Acidisarcina polymorpha: one gene and its partner. The protein of the gene in region 1 binds, or shares a complex with, the protein of each later gene. Links are inferred from orthologs where the notes say so. Each region holds a gene or a part of one and is shown in the gene's direction. Other genes may lie near its edges.

Region 1 (8,278 bases):
TGATCGGATCCCACATAGAAGGCGGCGACGAGAAGGACCATTACAGCGCAGTCCAGGCGAGTGTGAATATCTCTCCAAGCATGCCTCGTGGTCGCCAGCGGCAGCAGCGCCGCGAAAATACCAAAGACCGGCCGAAGAATTCTATCGACAGCGTCTTGTACATTGTCCAGGTCGCGCCTCATGATTCTCCTCGCCGTGAGTGTCGAACATAGGGAAACATCGTCCGGGTAAAGCGGCGATCTGACTGAAGTGGCTCGAGGATGGTCCCGGCCGAGAAGACACAGCGCCGAGACCATCCCGTTGCGATCCATTCCAAAGATGGAGATTGACTAGATCAGATCAGATACGGTTTTGACGCCGCGGCTGGCTGCTTTGCTGGCGGAGTCGGCGACGTCTTCCCAGACATCCCGACCGCGCTTGGCAGCCTTATCGGCGTAGTCGCCGATGTTTTCGGTAGCGTCTTTGAGGTAGTCGGTGGCGTCTTCGAGCTTGCGCTTGAGCTGCTTGCGGGTCTTGGCTCCGGACTGCGGAGCGTAGATAAGTGCCACGGCCGCGCCGGCAGCCACTCCGATCGAAAAGACCGCCCAAAACTTCAATGCGTCCATATGATCTCTCCTTAGCAAAAGTAACGAATGGAAAAGTAACGAACTTCGATTTTAGAGCATTTTTGCCTCTGACCCCATTGGCTGCATGAAGCAAAGACTCACCCTCTAGACTAGAGACAATGCGGGCAAACCTGGCTACTCTCGTCGAGGATTTCCGCCGCCACGGGGCGCAGACAGCGGTGGTGGTGTATCGCGGCAATCGACGCTATGCGACTTCTTACCGTGAACTGGCGTTGCTAGCGGGCCGCTTCTCAGCCGAGCTCGCCAGGCGCGGAATCGGCCCGGGCGAGCGGGTGGTGCTTTGGGGGGAGAACTCAGCGGAATGGATTGCCGCCTTCTTCGGCTGCCTGTTGCGCGGAGTGATTGCGGTGCCGCTCGACGCGGCCGGTTCGGGCGACTTTGGGGCACGGGTGATTGCGGACGTTGCGCCGCGGCTGATTGCTGGTGACCGCTCGCTGCTGGCCAGAGCAGAGTTGCCGGGTTCCTCGAAGCCGCCCCAACTCTCTTTTCTCGACTTTGCGGATTCCCTCCCTGCGGAGCCTCTGTTCACCGTCGATCCCAGCGTCTCCGACGTGACGCCGCTGCAAATTGTCTTCACGTCGGGCACCACTTCGGAGCCGAAGGGGGTCGTCCATACGCACCGGAACGTGCTGGCGAGCCTGGGGCCGATCGAGCGGGAGATTGGCAAGTACCTCAAGTACGAACGAATCTTTCACCCGCTGCGTTTTCTGCATAGCCTCCCGCTGAGCCATGTTTTTGGGCAGTTCATGGGGCTGTGGGTGCCTCCGCTGCTGGCGGCCGAGGTCCACTTCGAATCGCAGCTGGAGCCATCCCGGCTGATTGCGACGATTCGCAGAGAGCGCATCTCGGTGCTAGCCGCGGTGCCGCGCGTTCTCGAGCCGCTGCGTACGCATCTTCTGGCGTCCGATCCGCGGCTCGCAGAGGAGATGGCGGCTGGGCGCGGGGAGCGGGTGTGGAAGCACTGGTGGAGGTTCCGCGGCATTCATCGGGCGTTTGGCTTCAAGTTCTGGGCGATCGTTTGCGGAGGCGCCTCGTTGCCTCAGGAGCTGGAAGAGTTCTGGAACACTTTGGGTTTTGCGCTGATTCAAGGCTATGGACTCACCGAAACAGCGGCGCTGGTGACGTTGAATCATCCGTTCAAGATCGGTCGCGGGACTATTGGGAAACCATTGCCGGGCCGCGAAGTTCGCCTGGGGGAAAACGGCGAAATCCTGGTGCGGGGCGACATGCTGTCGACCTCAAGCTGGCAAGGCGGCCGTTTGCAGCCGAGGCAGGACGAGTGGCTCGCGACCGGCGACTTGGCGGCGCGGGACGCGTCTGGCGAGCTGCGCTTCGTCGGGCGGCAGAGCGACGTTATCGTCAGCGCTTCGGGCATGAACATTCATGCCGCCGACCTCGAAGCCGCTCTGTGCAAACAGCCGGGGGTGCGGAGCTGCGTGGTGGTCGGCTGCCCGGCTTTGGGCGGCACCGAGCCGTTGGCGGTGGTGATCGATTCAGGGGTAAGCCAAAGTCCGGCGGCAAACGGTATCTCGGCGGCGGACGGGGCCCTGGCGGAGGCGGTGCGCGGCGCCAACCGGGAGCTCGCTGAATTTCAGCAGATACGCCGCTGGGTGCGCTGGCCGGAGATGGAGTTTCCCTATACTCCCACCGGCAAACTGCTGCGCCGGCGGGTCGCCGACTGGGCATGCGCAGCGTTGGCGCGTCCGGATGAGGCTGGCCGGGAAGCCGGCGATGGGGACTGGCTTCTCCGTTTGATTGCCTCGGTGAGCGGGGCGAAGGTGACCGAGGCGAGCGATGCTTCCCTGCTCTCCGAGGACCTCCAGCTCGACAGCCTGGGACGGGTACAGCTGCAATCGGCGCTCGAACAGCAGTTGGGCGTGGAGCTGCCGGATGACGCGATGGAGGGCGTCCGGACGCTGGGCGAGCTGCGTGCGCTGGTGAGCTTGCCCGGCCGCAGGAACGTTGAAGAGCGGGTCGAGCGTAGAGTTCCGGCGCCAGAAACGCCGTCCGACCGGGCAACGAAGCCGGATGATCATCGCTATCCGTTCTGGCCATGGACGACTCCGGTTCGCTGGCTGCGGGTGCTCTTCCTTGAGACGGTCATGCGGCCGCTGGTCTGGCTGCTGGCTGCGCCGCAGGTGATCCGCGACAGCAGCGGCCTTCCCGACGGGCCGCTGCTGATCATTGCCAACCACGTGAGCAGTTATGACGCCGCTCTGGTGCTCTATGCGCTACCGCCGAAGCTGCGGCATCGCGTGGCGGTGGCGATGTCGGGCGAGATGCTGCGCGACTTCCGCGAGGGTCGCAGACAGAGTGAATTCCGGTTTAGCGACTTCGGACCGGTTGCTTATTTCTTGATCACGGCGCTGTTCAATGTCTTTCCGCTGCCGCGATCGATGGGCTTTCGGCGGAGCTTTGCCCATGCTGGTCAGGCGATGGATCGGGGCTATTCGGTGCTGATTTTCCCGGAGGGCCACCGTTCGGAGGATGGGCGGCTGCATCCTTTTCGCAGCGGAATCGGCATTTTGGCGGCGGAGTCCAGAGTGCCCATTTTGCCAGTCGCCCTGAGGGGGGTTGGAGAGATAAAGCAAGCCAAGTCAAAATGGTTCCGTTCCGGGAAGTTGATGATCCATGTTGGGAGGATTCAGTCGATCGACGAAGCAGTCGGACCGGCGGTCTTGACTCAATCGCTCGAAGAGGTGATTCGCGGCATGTGAAGACCTGGGGATGGCTCGAGGCTGCCGGATGGTCGTTATTCCCGGCTTGTAGCAATGACGGGCCGGCTTGTTTGTGGCCGCTCAATAACATTCAGCGAACAGGGGTTCAGTGCGCAGGTTCAATGGCCGGCATTGGCTTCAGCGAGATAGATCAAGGCAAGCAGCATAAAAACGTAGCATTGAATGAGCGCTACTCCGAAATGTAGACCCAGGAAGACGACCGGCAGCCCGATGGGAACGAGCGAAAAGAAGACCAGGGTGAGCAGGTCGCTGGCGTACATATTCGCATAGACACGCACGGTGAGTGAAACATTGCGGTTCAGGTGGGAGATGATTTCGACGGGAAGAATGAGCGGAACCGTCCACCAGATGGGGCCTCCCAGACTCTTCAAGTATCCCAGGACGCCTTGCACGCGAACTGCATGGAATTCGCTGTACAGAAACGTCAGCAAGGCCACGGCGAGCGGCACAGAGGGGGTTGCGGTCGGGGTATGGATTCCCGGCAGAAGGCCAGCCAGATTGCAGCATCCGATGAAAAGCAGAATGGTGGTGACAAAAGGAAGATGAGGTTCGAAGCCGCGGCCCATTATGGCTCCTGCCTGGTTCGTCACGAATTCATGCAGCATCTCGGCAAGGTGCTGAGCAGCGGGCGGCCTCTCGATATCGAGCGTCACTCGTACCGCGATGAAGGACAGAAGGAGGAAGGCTGTCACCAGCAACTCGATGGTCAAGGTGGAGCTGATGAGATGGGCGCGGCTCCCGGTGTGGATGCGCAGGGCTGGAGCAGCGCGAGGATAACTCCACCGAAGATCCGATTCAGCAAGTGGCTTAGCCATACAATCAACGCGCCCATCGAAAGACTCTCCTCTGGAGGCTCCTTTGAGTGAACCGTAGAACTCCGCTCCGTTTGTCCGGAATTGTGGCAGGTCGCTTTGTGGAGCGTCAAGGCCAGCGGTCGTGCCCGCGCAGCCGCGAGGGAGCCAAACTTTATGGCCTTAAAGCAGAGCCGCAATGGGCCGCTGGAAGAACCAATTCGCTTTTACTCCACCATTTCAATGGACCCGTCGTCAACGGCTGTTAGGCTTGACTCTGGAGTGCCTTAAACTTAGAGTCGGAGTAGGGTTACTCCAACGCTTTTCTCACCGTCAGGGGCCTTGATGCACTCGCAAAATTATTTCTGGAACTACCTGCCACTGCTGATTCAAGTAATTGTCGTCGTCGGCATGGGGGTGGGCATGGTGACCGGGTCCTGGTTTATCGGGCGGCACCGGAATACGAAGGCCAAACTGGAAGCCTATGAGTGCGGCATCCCCGTGTTAGGCGATGCGCGGGGCCGCTTCTCAGTGCGCTTCTACATGGTCGCGATGCTGTTCATCCTGTTCGATGTGGAAGCGGTTTTCATGCTGCCGTGGGCGGTGATCTACCGCAAGCTGCCTTCGCTCGGCGTCGGCCGGTTCTTCGGCTTCTGGGAGATGATCGTGTATCTCGGCTTCGTCGCGGTTGGCCTGTTTTACATCTGGCACAAGGGCATTCTGGATTGGTCTTCCGACAAGGCGGACCTCTAACTTATGCCGACCTCGACCAAAGACGCTGTGCTCTCCGAACATGCTGCGAATCCGGGAATCTCCGCCTTGCTGGGGTGGAAGCCGGCGGCCATTGTCGACGCGTTGTGGGACCGCAGTGAGTTGACGTTGACGGTGGCCGTCGATGACATTCGCGAAGCAGCGAAGGTGGTGCGGGACGCCGGATTCAACTTCCTTGAAGACGTGACGGCGGTTGACTGGTATCCGACCGAGCCGCGGTTTCAGGTGAGCTACCACATTCTTTCGCATGGCTTGAAGCAGCGGATCCGGTTGCGGGCTTTCGTGTCGAGCGACGATCCGGTGATCGACAGCATCACTCCGATCTGGCCGTCGGCGAACTTCTATGAGCGCGAGGTCTTCGACCTCTTCGGGATACGCTTCGCGGGGCACCCGAACCTGCGCCGCATCATGATGCCGGACGAATGGGAAGGCCATCCCTTACGCAAGGACTATCCGGTGGAGGGTTACCGCTGATGACAGAATTTGTTGCTACCGGCTCGCTGCTCGAACCGCATGTCGTCGAAGGCTCGGGCGACACGACGATGGTCCTCAACATGGGACCGCAGCACCCCTCGACCCACGGCGTCTTGCGGCTGGTGATTGAGATTGACGGCGAGACCGTGCTCAAGGTCGTCCCCGACATCGGCTATCTGCACACTGGCATTGAAAAGACCTGCGAGGCGAAGTTTTACCAGCAGGTCGTGCCGATGACCGACCGCATCGACTATCTCAGCCCGATGTCGAACAATCTCTGCTACTGCCTGGCGGTCGAGAAGCTGCTGGAGATGGAGATTCCGGAGAAGGCGCAGTGGATGCGCGTTCTACTCAATGAGCTAACCCGGTTGAATTCGCACCTGGTTTGGCTGGGCACGCACGCGATGGACATTGGCGCGCTGACCGTCTTCCTCTATACCTTCCGCGAGCGGGAAGAGATTTTGAGGATCTTCGAGCACGTCTCTGGCCAGCGGATGATGACTTCGTATTTCCGGATCGGCGGTTTGGCGCTCGAGCCTCCGTTCGACTTCTTCGACCGCGTCCAGGCGCTGATCAAGATCCTGCCCGAGAAGATTGATGAGTATCAGAACCTGCTCACGGGCAACCCGATCTGGGTGAGCCGGTTGAAGGGTGTCGGACACTTGAGCGCAGCGGATGGCATTGCGCTGGGAGTGACCGGGCCGCCCTTGCGGGCCAGCGGCGTCGATTTCGACTTGCGGCGGGACATGCCGTATTCGAGCTATGAGAAGTTCCAGTTCAAGGTGCCGGTCTCGAACGATTGCGATGTCTGGGCCCGGTATGTGATTCGCCTCGAAGAGATGCGCGAGTCGGTCAAGATCTGTCAGCAGGCGCTCGATGGGATGCCGGAGGGTCCGATCAAGGCGGATTCGCCGAAGGTGGTTCTGCCCGACCGGGAAAAAATGAAGACCCAGATGGAGTCGCTCATCTACCACTTCAAGATCGTGACCGAGGGCTTCCCGGTCCCGGCAGGCGAGGTCTATCAGGCGATCGAATCGCCGCGCGGCGAGATGGGGTATTACGTGGTTTCGGACGGCACCGCGAAGCCGTACCGGGTGCATATGCGGAATCCGTCGTTCGCGACGTTACAGGCCCTGCAGGTGATGTGCGAAGGCCGGCTGCTGGCAGATGTAGTGGCGGTGATCGGCTCGATCGACATCGTGCTCGGGGAGATCGACCGGTGAGCGCCCCGGTTCCATTCCGATTGACAGCTTTGCGCTCCGACGTTCGCACCGAGTTGTGGCGCTCGTTTGCCTCTTTGCTAAGGTCGTATGCCGCTGCAGCCAGCCTCAATGGGGTGGAGCATGGGGTGCTTGACCTGACACCCGGCTCGCTTGAAATCGTCGTGAAGGGCAGCACATTGAGGGTCGAGTACTATCCGACGCTGGGGCGCGGTGTCTGGTCGCTGACGACCAAGGACAAACAGGAACGAGACAAGCAGGAACGCGGCACCTTCGAATTGAATGCCGACGGCACCGTCGCTCTGGATCGGTCCGAGTTCGACATGGACCACGCGGCGATCCATCTGGTTGGATTGCTGACTACGGCGGCCACTCTCGACAGGATTGAGGTACCGGCATGAGTACGACGATAACGATTTTTTCTCCTGAACTCGCGGCCCGCTTCGACAAGCTGGTGACTGCCTATCCGGTGCGGCGTTCGGCGCTGGTGCCGATGCTGCTCTATGCGCAGGACGAGGTCGGATGCCTCTCGGATGCGGTGATCGAAGAGATTGCAGAACGAGTGCAGTTGAGCCCGCTCGAAGTTCGCAACGTGATCAGCTACTATTCGCTGCTTCACCTGAAGCCGCATGGTAAATTCCACGTCCAGGTGTGCACCAACATCAGCTGCATGCTGCGCGGCGGGAATGAATTGCTCGCCCATTGCAGCCAACGGCTAGGCATCGGCCATAAGGAAACCACCCCGGATGGCGTCTTTTCTTTGGAAGAGGTCGAGTGCATCGGGGCCTGCTGCTGGGCGCCAGCGGTGCAGGTGAACTACGACTTCCATGACAACCTGACGCCCGAGGCGATGGACAAGATACTCGACGAGTACCGGGCCAAAGCGCAATCCGCCCCTAAGGCAGACAGCAACGGAAAGGGAGTTTGAACAATGCCCGAACTGGTCTCCCATCCCGATGAAGTGAAGGTCATCTCCTACCGTTTCGGCCAGGGCGCGGCCAATCTCGACAAGTATGTCGAGTTGGGCGGATACGAATCGCTCAAGAAGTGCATTGCGCAGGGCCCGGAGTGGGTCATCAACGAGATGAAGGCTTCAGGGTTGCGCGGGCGAGGCGGCGCGGGCTTCCCGACCGGGCTGAAATGGTCGTTCGTGCCTAAGCAAAGCGACCGGGCGAAATATGTTCTGGTCAACGGCGACGAAAGCGAGCCGGGCACCTGCAAAGACCACCTGATCTTCCTGCACGACCCGCACGCGATCATCGAAGGGACGATCATCGCCGGTCTCGCGATCGGCGCCAAGACCGGCTTCATCTACCTGCGCGGCGAATACCGCTACTTGCTTCAAATCATGGAGAAGGCGATTGCCGACGCCTATGCCCAAGGCTATCTTGGCAAGAACATCATGGGCACGGGCTTCGACTTCGACGTCATCTCGCATACCGGCGCGGGCGCGTACGAGGTTGGTGAAGAGTCGGCGCTGATGGAGTCGCTCGAGGGGAAGCGCGGTATTCCCCGGATCAAGCCGCCCTTCCCCGCGGTGGTCGGGATCTATGGCGGCCCGACGGTGATCAACAATGCGGAGACGATTGCGGCGGTGCCGAGCATCTTCCGTATCGGCGCGGCGGAGTATGCGAAGCTCGGCTCGGAGCGTAATGGCG
Region 2 (5,492 bases), 6.0 Mb from region 1 along the record:
TCCCTTAGTGGCAGTGCGGAACTCGTGGCAATGCGGATCGCAACAGCTTGACTGTTGTCGGAATGAGCGGCCTGCGCTTTGGAGCTTTAGCTCTGGTCGCGGGCCGTTTCCGGCTGCCGCCGCGTAGCCGGACACACCGCCGCAACAGCAATGACTAGGCGGCCGCCTCGTTAAGGGCCGAACTGAGCGCTTCGCTCAATTTCTTTTGCAGCGGCTCGTCCAATTTAGCGCCTTCCGAAGTGAGATAGAAGACGTCGATCGCGATCTCGCCTTCGGTGTCGATCAGCGCAACCTCGATGTTGCAGCGGTGTTCTGCAAAGGTCCTGGCGACTTCGCGGAGTAGCCCCGGATAATCCTGCGCGACCAGTTGCAGGAGCGTGCTGTGCTCCGAAGATGAATTGTCGAATTCGAGGCGGTTCGCAATCTTGACTTTCGAAGGCTTCCGCTGGAAGGCATGGCTGCGGCGGCGCATCAGGGTTTCGAGTGGAGTCTTCAATGAGATGACATCGGTAATACTTTCCTCGAAGCGTCCGATCTCGCTCTGATTCAGCTCCAGGGTGCGAAAGGTGTCGGTGAATTGAAATGTATCGACGATCAGCCCGGCTTCATTCGAAAAAGCGTCGGCTTTGATAATGTTCATGCCCCAGGCAGAGAGCGCTCCGGCCATATCGGCGAAGAGCAATGGGCGGTCCATGGTCACCAGGGTGAGTTCCCAGAGCTGACGTGTTGTGCGGAAGGCTAGTTGCACTGGCTGGTTAGGAAGATCTAAAGCCATTTTGAAGTGGTTGCGGATCTGCTCCGGCAATCGGCTCTGCAGGTAGCGTTGAGGAAGGCCTTCCAGAAAGGCGCGAAGCTCTTCCTTGCGGTCGGGTACCAGAGCGAGTATGCGGTTCAGCATTCCGCTGTCCGCCTCACCTCGATAGCGCACTTCATCGACGCTGCGGTCGAGGAGGTTCGAAGTAGAGATGTAAAGCTGCCACAGAGCGTCAGCCTTCCACGGAGTTAGCGCACCGGGGTGCACGGCCTTGATGTCCGCGTAGGTCAGCAGGCAAAGCATCTTGAGATTGGCCTGGCTGATGACGGATTCGGCGAAGCTTCGAATATTCTCCGGATCGAAGATGTCCCGGCGCATCGCGAGCGACATATTGAGGTGATTGCGGATCAGCGAGCGGACGGTCTCGCGCTCTTCCGGATCAAAGTCGAGCCGCGCGAGCAGGCTTTCCGCGAGTTCGACGCTGGCTGCGCAGTGATCCCCATTGCGTCTCGCCTTGCCGGTATCGTGCAGCAGGATCGCCAGTAGAAAGAGGTCGAGCCGTTCGATTTGGGGTAGAAGCGCCGCGAAGCGCTGTTCGCCATCCTGCCGGAGCTGCCGCAGTTGGTGAATATTCTCAATCACCAGGAATGTATGTTCGTCGACCGTGTATCGATGATAGGAATCCCGGATCACTAGAGCATCGATGCCGTGAAATTCCGGGATGAGTAATTCGAGGACCCCGAGCGCATGCATGGTGCGCAGGGCATGGGCGGCATGGGGACCGAGCAGGATCTCCCGAAGGCAGTTCCACAGGAACGGACCCTCCGGCATGTGGACAGCTAGCACCGGCAGTGACTCGGCTACCCGATCTTCGGCTTTCTGCGTGAGCGAGTATCCGTGAGATGCGATTAAAGCGAAGACCCGAAGAATGCTATCGGCTTCATTGACTGAGGCGGTCTCATCGAGGTCGATCCGGCCTTGTTCGAGGAAGAAGTCGGTGCCGGCGATAGGTGTGCGTCGCCGCCGCACCTGACGGTAGAACGACTGGCGGGCCGGCGGGAGACTTTCCAGAATCAGGGTGGCGCGGCGAAAAACCGCCCGGGCATGCCGGTAGTAGGTGCGCATCCAGTAGGCCGGGTCGGCGGTGCCGCGCGTTTCCAGGCCTATGCTAAGCGCCGCTGCTTCGTCCTGCGCGTGCCAATCCAGAGTGTTGTCATCGCGGTTGCGGCGGAAATGCAGGAAACATCGAGTTGCGGCGAGGAAGTCGAAGGCCGACTCGGAATCATTCGAACCGTTCTGAAACGTGGGGCCGACTTCTTTAGGCCAGCTTTGCTGGTCGTGCAGGTACCGTAGCAGCGTGATCCATTGCGCCAGTTGGTAGTCCCGCAGACCGCCAGGGCACTCCTTGACATTGGGTTCAAGGTGAAAGATCGTGTTGCCGTATTTCGCATGACGGACACGCGCCATCTCGGCTAGCTTCTGAGTGATGGCGTTGCCCTCGCGAAGCAGGAGACCAGGCAGTATATCTATCTGAAATCGCCGGTAGAGTGTGTTGTCGCCGGTGATGAAACGCCGGTCTAAAGTCGAAACAATGAACTCGAGGTTGTCTGGATCGATCCTTTCACATTCTTTCAAGGTCCGCATGGCGGGACTGGCGCGAAGGCCGATGTCCCAAAGCCCTTGATTTGCGATCTGTACCGCTTCCCGGAACTCTCGCTCAGCCTCATCGTTCGCAAAGATATAGAGCAAATCGACATCGGAGTAGGGAAACAAATGGCGGCGGCCATAACCGCCAGTAGCAACCACAGCTACGCCAGAACGGTCAACCTCTTTGCCCAGCGCCTGTCTCCACAATGCTTTGAAGAGCGTATCAACTGAAATCGCACGCCGTCGGATGATGGCCGCACCGTCGCCGCTCCGCTCAAAGCTTTGGCGGAGGCTCACGAATTCCTGCTGGTAAGTCTCTCTCAGTTGAGAGAGAAGTGCACCGTCGGTCATGCTAGCGACAATTTCCCCCTGGTATAGCAGTATTCGCAGGCCGGAGAAGCGGTAACTGAGAGAGTTCCGGCAACTCCGCCCGTGGCCGAAGATGATTTGGCCTAACTGGTCAAGGCCGATTTACTTGGGTAAAAAAAGTCTACAGGCAATGCTGCGAATTCAAAGGGACAAAAATCGCCGTCCAGGGGGAAGGACTGAGCTCGGACCCGCGGCCGCTGGCATCCGGGTCCTATTCTGCAGCAGTATCAGAGGGCAGTCTCGCCTCGTTCGTCGTTTCGGATGCGAATGGCTTCATCCACTCGGGTGATGAATATCTTGCCGTCACCGATCTTGCCTGAGCGCGCGGCAGAGAGGATCGCCTGTACGGTTTTCTCGACCATTTCATCCCTGACGACCATCTCCAGCTTGATCTTTGGCAACAGGTCGACGGTGTACTCGCGTCCCCGGTAGAACTCGGTATGACCCTTTTGCCTGCCATGACCGCGAGCCTCAAGGATGGTCATGCCTTCGACGCCGGCCTCGATCAAGGCATCCTTTACTGCATCGAGCTTCGATGGCTGAATGATCGCTTCAATTTTCTGCATAGTTGTTCGCTTTCAACCTGACTGAGCACACGCGATATAAAGTTGATTTCGATGGTCAGAGTATCAGGTTCATCAATCGAGTATGGAGATGCCTCTCACAGGAAGTAGCGCCGGTTGGCGGGAATGCCAACCCTGGAGCGGTCGGGTTGCGGCGGCGGCCGTCATCCCGAAGTGCAGCGAAGCTCAAAATGTTTGAGCTCGACCTCATTGTTTTCTACATCCAAAAGCTGTGCGATTCCATCGGCCTGCATAAGCGGTCCGTGAAGTAGTGCTGTCGCATGGAGCGAAATCTAAGTGCTCCCTTTTGAAAAAAGCAGGCGAAAGTCGCAAAAAACGTCTGGAATGAGTTAGATCGGAGGTATATTGAGAATATGTCACTAGCGACTTCAGATCGATATTTGTTCGGTTCGCTCGAGAGCAGCTCGAAAAATCGCGAGAAGGTGCGAGAAGCCAATTACGGTTATGAGCAACCCGAGGGTGTGTTCATGACATCTCTGGATTTTGCGATCAATTGGGTGCGCAAGAGTTCGGTATGGCCGATGACCTTCGGACTCGCTTGCTGTGCGATCGAGATGATGTCCATGGGAGCTTCGCGATTCGATATTGCGCGATTTGGGGCCGAAGTATTCCGGCCTTCGCCCCGGCAATCGGACCTCATGGTGATAGCGGGCCGGGTGTCACAGAAGATGGCGCCGGTCATACGCCGCCTGTATGACCAGATGCCGGAACCAAAGTGGGTAATATCCATGGGCGCTTGCGCGACGTCTGGCGGCGTGTTCAACAATTATGCTTTGGTTCAGGGTGTGAATCAGGTCATTCCGGTGGATGTGTATGTGCCCGGATGTCCACCCCGCCCGGAACAGTTGATGTATGCAATTACTTTATTGCAAGAGAAGATTCAGCGGGAGCGGGGCAGTACGCGCCGCACATTAAATCTATAGGCGCCCCTGGCGAAGGTTCGAAAGGTTCGAAGTTTTTGAAAAGACCGTGTAGTAACAGCGGCTTAGCGTGTACCATTCATAGTGCTGCAGCCTGAAGTAAGCGCTTCGAGTACGCAACGCGCGGTATTGCAACAAGTTCGGTATGAGTCATTGCGGTCGGCTCATTAGTTTCACCGAGGTCACTTTTCACTAAGGTTTTTGGAGGATAGACGCATGTTTTCTTGTCCCACAGGTTCTCTGAGCCGAATTCTGCTCGTAGCTGGCGCCGTAGGGCTCGGATCATCGAGCTTATACGGACAGAATTCGCCCCCACCGGCCTCTGCCCCACCGGCCGCACCGATATCCAAGATAGATATCTTTCTTGGATATTCTTACCTCGCCCCTCACGGCACAATCACCACCACGCTCGCTGACGGGACGCTCAGCCCCGCGAAGTACTCTTCTGTGGACTATGGAGCGATCGGTAGCGGCAGTTACTTCTTCAACAAGTACGTGGGCGCTCAGGTAGAGATTGGGGTTCATCCGGACGGAAACAACGACGGGGCTTCGACCTATTCCGGCGGTATTATTGCCCGTTATCCCACCGATGAAGGCATCACCCCGTTCGTCCACGCGCTGGCCGGCGGTCTGCGGCTCGGCGGCCCGAACTATGAACCGTTGGCCTCTCACGCTTACACCTGGGGTACGGCTTTGACGGTAGGCGGCGGCCTGGATTATGGGCTGCCATGGTTCGACCATCACCTCGCCTTGCGCTTGTTCCAGGCGGATTATCAGTACTACCATGCCTCCTTCGGCCCCCAACCAGTAACCGGCGGTCGCGCTAACCTGAACAACGCACGCCTGAGCACGGGTGTCGTGGTGAAGTTCGGCAGCATCGTTCCTCCTCCTCCGGTTACCTACAGCTGCTCGGCTAGCCCGGCTTCGGTCTTCCCCGGTGACCCGGTTACGGTCACGGGAAGCGCCCTCAACCTCAATCCCAAGAAGACCGCCACCTACACCTGGTCGGGTTCTGGCGTCAAAGTTACCGGCGATTCGACGACCGGCAATGTCGATACCAGCAGCCTGAGCCCAGGCAGCTATACCGTGACTGGTCACGTCTCCGAGGGTCAGAAGCCAGGACAGTTTGCGGATTGCACGGCAAACTTCACGGTGAAGGATTACGAGCCTCCGACAATCACCTGCTCGGCCAACCCGACCACCATCAAGCCGGGTGAT

Evidence for each region. Proteins that work in one complex are often made in the same cells at the same time.
Region 2: the proteins of nuoD (region 1) and ACPOL_RS01070 are in contact, whole or in part, in a cryo-EM structure (PDB 6KHJ), measured with the Thermosynechococcus vestitus proteins. The link is inferred for Acidisarcina polymorpha from one-to-one orthologs. Residues at the interface, in WP_011057128.1 of Thermosynechococcus vestitus: Pro17, His18, His19, Pro20, Ser21, Met22, Val25, Arg27, Met29, Thr31, Ile38, Asp39, Cys40, Glu41, Pro42, Val43, Ile44, Gly45, Tyr46, Leu47, His48, Arg49, Gly50, Met51, Lys53, Ile54, Asn57, Arg58, Pro65, Tyr66; in WP_011056552.1 of Thermosynechococcus vestitus: Leu46, Met47, Tyr48, Thr50, Ala51, Cys52, Phe54, Ile55, Glu56, Ala58, Ala59, Ile61, Gly62, Ser63, Arg64, Phe65, Asn76, Pro78, Thr89, Thr91, Lys93, Met94, Ala97, Leu101, Met123, Phe124, Ser126, Asp127, Ser128, Tyr129.

The regions. Positions count from the first base shown.
Region 1 is NZ_CP030840.1:6,219,677-6,227,954, forward strand. What follows is about bases 4,540-7,511. They hold nuoD (NADH dehydrogenase (quinone) subunit D), read left to right. Parts: upstream 4,540-5,399; coding sequence 5,400-6,623; downstream 6,624-7,511. Other genes in these bases: ACPOL_RS26525 (NADH-quinone oxidoreductase subunit A), read left to right, coding at 4,540-4,908; ACPOL_RS26530 (NADH-quinone oxidoreductase subunit C), read left to right, coding at 4,912-5,400; ACPOL_RS26540 (hypothetical protein), read left to right, coding at 6,620-7,021; ACPOL_RS26545 (NADH-quinone oxidoreductase subunit NuoE family protein), read left to right, coding at 7,018-7,511. Outside these bases: ACPOL_RS26505 (hypothetical protein), read right to left, coding at 1-182; ACPOL_RS26510 (YtxH domain-containing protein), read right to left, coding at 330-605; ACPOL_RS26515 (AMP-binding protein), read left to right, coding at 725-3,343; atpB (F0F1 ATP synthase subunit A), read right to left, coding at 3,463-4,179; more of ACPOL_RS26525, read left to right, coding at 4,501-4,539; more of ACPOL_RS26545, read left to right, coding at 7,512-7,548; NADH-quinone oxidoreductase subunit NuoF, read left to right, coding at 7,552-8,278.
Region 2 is NZ_CP030840.1:229,285-234,776, reverse strand. What follows is about bases 2,654-5,492. They hold ACPOL_RS01070 (NADH-quinone oxidoreductase subunit B), read left to right. Parts: upstream 2,654-3,707; coding sequence 3,708-4,277; downstream 4,278-5,492. Other genes in these bases: ACPOL_RS01065 (OmpA family protein), read left to right, coding at 4,491-5,492; ACPOL_RS01080 (P-II family nitrogen regulator), read right to left, coding at 2,998-3,336; glnD ([protein-PII] uridylyltransferase), read right to left, coding at 2,654-2,752. In the rest of the region: ACPOL_RS01090 (choice-of-anchor P family protein), read left to right, coding at 1-8; more of glnD, read right to left, coding at 155-2,653. UniProt on the Escherichia coli protein: NDH-1 shuttles electrons from NADH, via FMN and iron-sulfur (Fe-S) centers, to quinones in the respiratory chain. The immediate electron acceptor for the enzyme in this species is ubiquinone.